2 regions of the Thalassotalea crassostreae genome follow, and region 1 is predicted to be linked to the other one. Evidence: predicted binding sites of a transcription regulator. Region 1 holds the regulator's gene; the other holds the start of a gene.
What was found. The regulator sigma-54, encoded in region 1, starts transcription at its own class of promoters, with help from an activator protein. The targets are predictions, from matches to a motif close to GTTGGCACGNNNNTNGNNT.

Region 1 (3,207 bases):
ATTGATGTGGTGTCAGCTTAGTGGTATTTATATATAAATCCGCACGACTAGCGACCGGATCTAATAATTTTTTCTCCAATTCGATCGCTTGATCAAGAGCCATGTTCTGTCTGATTAGCGGGTGGAGTCGACGGGTTTCACTAAATCGACGAATCAACTCATCATTGTCTGCGTCTAAATACAGAATGCTTAATTCTACTGTATTGGGTAAATAATCAATAATTTCGCTAGCGTCATCAGGGTTGCTAGGCAAGTTACGGACATCGAGGGAAACAGCAACGTTCTCATAGTCGTTAATTACAGTATGAGTTAATGCTGGTAGTAAATTTACCGGAATATTATCAACGCAGTAATAGCCCAAATCTTCTAGTACCCTGAGGGCAACCGTTTTACCTGAGCCTGAGCGACCGCTGACAATGATTAATTTCATAATTACCCTTAAGTATTTCGTTCTATAAGTGAATATAGTTGTGTAGAAGTTTCACAACGCCTAACTTGTTTACTGATGTCTTTGTTACTTAACAAACGAGCAATACTCGCCAGAGTCTCTAAGTGCTGTTGGCAATGGTCTTCGGGAACGAATAAGGCAAAAAATATATCAACCTTTTTATCATCAATAGCGTTAAAAGCGATAGCTGATTCGGTGGTAACGAGAACTGCGATAGGTTGCTCTGAGTTATCTATTCGACCGTGTGGAATTGCTATTCCATTACCGATACCAGTACTACTAAGCTTTTCACGAGTCATTAAACTATTGAGTAAAGCCTTCTCATCACAACTTTTAATTTTAGTCGAAGCAACTCTACTGATTTGTTCCAGAACGTTTTTTTTACTATTTCCCCTAACGCCACAAAGTGTGCGTTCGGGGGTTAGAATACTACTTAAATTCATAATTAGTGTTTAGACAATTTAGCCTTGTGCTTTAAAACTTGACGATCAAGTTTATCAATTAAACTATCAATAGCTGCATACATATCTTCATGGTCTGCGGAGCCAAATATTTCACCACCATTTAAGTGAATCGTTGCTTCCGCAATTTGCTGCAGTTTTTCAACTTTCAATACAACATACACATTATTAATATGATCGAAATGTCGTTCCAATTTTTCAAATTTCTGATTCACATATGAACGCATAGAATCGGTAACTTCAACATGGTGACCTGATAGATTAATTTGCATAAGCTGTATCCTTATTTTATCGGTTTAAATTAAGCTCTTTCTTTGATTCGAAGGCGGGATTCCTAATGCTTCTCTATATTTAGCAATAGTTCGCCTTGCAACGTTAATTCCCTGCTCGGACAATAATAGAGCTATCTTACTGTCGCTTAATGGTTTGCTTGGTTTTTCAGCTTCAACCAATTTTCCAATTAACGCTCTAATCGCTGTAGAAGAACATTCTCCGCCGCTTTCAGTGCTTACGTGACTAGAGAAAAAGTATTTCAACTCAAAAATACCTCTAGGTGTATGCATATACTTATTTGTCGTTACTCGTGAGATTGTAGATTCATGCATTTCAACAGCTTCTGCAATATCATTTAACACCATTGGACGCATCGCTTCTGGTCCATGCTCAAAAAAAGCTTGCTGCATTTGTACGATACAGTTTGATACTTTCAATAAGGTTTCATTTCTACTTAATAGTGACTTGATAAACCACTTAGCTTCTTGCAAGTGGGTACGAATAAATTGGCCATCACTCTCTGAGGTTTTGCTTTTAGTCAGTGCTGCGTATTGTTGATTAATGCCTAATTTTGGCGCTGTGTCTGGGTTTAATTCTACTGTCCACCGGCCATTTTTCTTAAATACGCTGACGTCAGGAATGACATATTGTTCGTCACTTTTGGCTATCGCATCACCTGGTCTTGGGTTTAACGTATGAATTAATCGCATGACCTCTTTAAGCTCATCTTCTTTAAGCTTAGTTTTGCGCATAATGGTTCTAAAATCGCGATTACCGAGTAAATCAATATGATTTTCAATAACGTTCTTTGCGTCGTCTAAATGTGGCGTGTCTTTATCAAACTGTGATAATTGAATGAGTAAACAATCTGCAATTGATTGCGCGCCAACGCCAATAGGATCGAATAAATGAATACGTTTTAATACTGCTTCAACTTCATCTAATTCTACTTCTTCATCGCCGAGACTTTCTAACACGTCTTCGACAGTGATTGTTAAATAGCCGCTGTCATCGATAGCGTCGATAATGGTAGTCGCAATTGTCTTATCAGTGTCGGTAAATGGGGTTAACTCCATTTGCCAGTATAGGTGGTCTTGAATGGAATCTGAGGTTTCGCCTTGATAGACGTAATCATCATCGGAACTGGCTGCTATACCAGTGTTAGATGTACCCGCACTAAAGCTTTCTTCCCAGGTACTGTCGACCGATAAGTCTTCTGGGATTTCGGTTTTATTTAAGGCTTCTGTTGTCGAAATTTCATCTCTGCTAGGTGCTGCATCTTCAGTGCCATCAAGGCTAGCTTCTGCGGAAGATATTTGTTCAATGGACTCATTACCTGATTCACTATCTGATTCATTCGAACCAGTTTCATCAACTTCTAAAAGTGGGTTCGAATCAAGAGCTTCTTGGATTTCTTGTTGCAGGTCGAGAGTAGACAATTGCAGCAATTTGATTGCTTGCTGCAATTGCGGTGTCATGGTTAAATGTTGCCCCATTCGGAGCTGAAGACTAGGTCTCATTGTCGAAAAACAATTCCAAAAAATATTTATGCAAATTAATTTAAATATTGACTCTATTGTCAAAAATTAAATTTAATGCGTGAAAAGTAATGCTGTAATAATTATAAAAGAGAGCATTACTTAATTAAAATTACTTTGATATCTTAAATATCACTTTACTAACTATAGCGTGAATTTTTCACCTAGGTATACATCTCGAACATGTTGGTTACTAAGCACCTGTTCAGCATTGCCTTCCGCGATTAATTCTCCATGGCTTACAATGTACGCATGCTCACAGACATCAAGAGTTTCCCTAACGTTGTGATCAGTAATAAGTACGCCAATCCCCCTCGCTTTGAGGTGTAAAATTATTTTTTTTATATCGCCAACCGATATAGGATCAACACCTGCGAAAGGTTCGTCGAGCAATATAAATTGTGGATCGGCCGCTAGCGCGCGCGCGATTTCAACACGACGTCGCTCGCCGCCTGACAAACTTTGCCCTGTGTTTTCAACAATATGT
Region 2 (3,207 bases), 1.6 Mb from region 1:
TTACTGAGTGACAAAATAGTGATGATGACAAACGGACCCGCTGCAACCGTTGGCGAAATACTCGAGGTAAAACTACCTCGTCCGCGCGATAGAATCGCTTTAGCTAATAATGCCGAATATAACCGCTTACGCTCTGCTGTGCTGACGTTTTTATACGAAAAACAACGCAAAGTTGAAGTAATAACCAATAAATCAGCGCCGGCAACTAAAGGTGAAAACAAAACACCTAAAATTGAAGTCGCATAATGAATATCGAATGTAAATTAAACAGATAATAATTTTTTTCAGGGAAAATAAAATGAAACTCAAAAATATAATTAACAATAATAATAAATCACTATTTGCGGTATGCGCGTTAGCGTCTAGCGTACCGTTTATTTCAACTACTGCTGTCGCTGCTGAGGCAACAGCCAACACAAGCAAATCGTTCGTCGATTTTCGCCTGCGCTTTGAATCCGTTGAGCAAGACAATGCGTTAGAGGATGCAGAAGCATTAACGTTGCGTACCTTAGTTCATTATCAAACCAAAAATTTCAATGGTTTATCGGCGGTTGTTGAATTTGAAGATTCACGTGATGTTAATGATGTTGAGGATTATAACGATGCCACTGGTAATAACACTGAGTACTCGGTTATTGCCGATCCAAATACGACGGAGCTTGATCAAGGGTTTATTCAATATAAAGGCAAGGGCATTACTGCAAAAGTAGGGCGACAAGTTATTACGTTTGATGGTCATCGATTTGTCGGTCATGTCGGCTGGCGTCAGGACAAGCAAACCTTTGATGGTGTGAGTTTTAACTATAGCAATGACAAATTAAGTGCCAGTTATGCTTACATCAACAAACGTAACCGTATTTTTGCGGAAAGCAAAGATATTGAGTCAATGGACCATTTAATTAATGCTAGCTATAAGTTAGGTTTTGGTAAGTTAACGGGTTACGGTTACTTACTTGAAGTGGACCAAGACACAGATAATGCATTAGATACGTTCGGTGTTAGCCTAGATGGTAAAGGGAAACTGTTCTCAAATGACGTTAATTACCGTTTTGAATATGCGACGCAAACCAGTGAAACGGGAGCGAGTGAATATGATGCCGATTACATTAACGTTGAAGGTGGTATCGCCCTTGGTAAGTTTAATTTCAAAATAGGGCTAGAGGCACTAGGCAGTGACGATGGTCAATACGGTTTCTCAACACCGTTAGCCACTTTGCATAAGTTTAACGGTTGGAGCGATCAATTTTTGGGTACGCCAACTGTTGGTTTAAATGATATTTATGTTAGTGCTAGTACTAAATTGCTTGGTGGAAGTGTACTTGTAGCCTTGCATGACTTTAGTGCAAACGATGATGGCTATGGTATTGATGATTTAGGCTCTGAATTAAACGTTCAATATGCAACCAAGTTTGCGACTTATTTTAATGGCGGGATCAAATTTGCGGCGTATTCTGCAGGCGATGATGCGGCTGGTAAAGTAGATACCGATAAAGTTTGGTTATGGGTAGGAGCACGTTTCTAATTCGAGTAAATAAACCAAGAAATCTAAAGTTTACGATGTTCGACCTAGATGAGCATATATAGATAATTTGTTCTTTAAACATTATCAATCGTGTACTTTATGATATCCAACCTGAATAAATTCGTTGTTTATTGGAAACCTTCTAGTAAATAGCGAATTTATTTTCACTAAAAAACTGCACTTAATTTGTGCGCCCGGTCGTTATAAGTGCAACAGCCTACCTAGTTGATTAGTCTAAAGAGTCTTAAGTTTATGTTTATAAACAAGTAATTACTAATTGGTTTGTTGGCACCAGCATTGCTTTGTAATAACTAGTTTTAAAATTTTAATAATTTTTTGGAGTTAGTTATGAGTGAACAAGCAGGCTTTAAGCTGCTGTCCTTTACCGGGAAGATGAAGACTCTTCATTTGAGTTGGATGGCATTTTTTATTACTTTTGTGGTCTGGTTTAACCATGCACCATTACTTGCTGTAATAGGAGATAGCTTAGGGTTATCGGCTAGTGAAATAAAAACACTATTAATTCTTAACGTCGCATTGACCATTCCGGCTCGTGTGATTATAGGGATGCTTACCGACCGATATGGACCTAAGATTACGTTTACCTGTGTTCTCGCCTTTTGTAGTATTCCATGCTTTATGTTTGCCCTGGCTGATTCATTTGAACAGGCAGCAATTTCCCGTTTCCTATTAGGGTTTATTGGTGCTGGTTTTGTTATCGGTATCCGTATGGTAAGTGAATGGTTTCCTGCCAATGAACTTGGCACAGCTGAAGGTATATACGGCGGCTGGGGCAACTTTGGCTCTGCAGCCGGTGCAATGTCCTTACCAGCGATTGCGTTGTTATTTGGCGGAGAAGATGGTTGGAGATATGCGATTGGCTTAACCGGTTTAATGAGCTTATTATTTAGTGCGATTTGGTATTTTAACGTAAATGACACACCAAAGGGCTCAACGTATTTTAAACCAAAACAAACTGGTGCAATGGAAGTTACAAGTAAAGGTGACTTTTGGTTACTATTAATCATGAAGCTTCCAATGTATGGTGCATTAGCGTTACTTACTTGGAAGCTTTCACCAAATGGCGTTAGTTTGTTAACAGAACAAACAGCGATAGTTGCATACATCGGTTTAGTGCTGTTATTTCTATTTGAAGTAAAGCAAACATATAAGGTTAATGGTCACGTATTTAAAAAGCCTGTCCCTGAAATTCACCAATATAAATTTAAGCAAGTTGCTGTACTCAATGTGTTGTATTTTGCCACGTTCGGCTCTGAGCTGGCTGTGGTTTCTATGTTGCCGCTATTTTTTGCTGACGTATTTAGTTTAGATATGGTTTATGCTGGCTTATTAGCTTCTCTTTATGCTTTTATGAATCTAATGTCTCGACCTGGTGGAGGCTGGATCAGCGATAAGTTTGGTCGCAAGAAAACCTTATTGATTTTAACTGCAGGCTTAGCAGCAGGTTACCTAACCATGTCTGCGATTGATAGCAGTTGGCCACTAGCGTTAGCGGTAATTGCTGCAATGGCTTGTTCTTTCTTCGTTCAAGCGGGTGAAGGTGCGGTATTTGCTGCAGTACCGTTGATCAAACGTCGTTTAACCGGGCAAATTGCCGGCATGACAGGTGCTTATGGTAACGTTGGCGCTGTGGTATATTTGACCGTTCTTTCTATGGTAAGTTA

Region 2: the regulator sigma-54 is predicted to act here: its motif matches at 1,807-1,825, upstream of LT090_RS09340 (NarK family nitrate/nitrite MFS transporter).

What each region holds. Positions count from the first base shown of each region.
Region 1 covers NZ_CP017689.1:562,525-565,731, forward strand. The annotation lists gene rapZ (RNase adapter RapZ) at 1-430, opposite strand, end outside; gene ptsN (PTS IIA-like nitrogen regulatory protein PtsN) at 439-891, opposite strand; gene hpf (ribosome hibernation promoting factor) at 894-1,181, opposite strand; gene LT090_RS02500 (RNA polymerase factor sigma-54) at 1,206-2,702, opposite strand; gene lptB (LPS export ABC transporter ATP-binding protein) at 2,865-3,207, opposite strand, start outside.
Region 2 covers NZ_CP017689.1:2,153,562-2,156,768, reverse strand. The annotation lists gene LT090_RS09350 (ABC transporter ATP-binding protein) at 1-246, shown strand, start outside; gene LT090_RS09345 (alginate export family protein) at 299-1,522, shown strand; gene LT090_RS09340 (NarK family nitrate/nitrite MFS transporter) at 1,871-3,207, shown strand, end outside.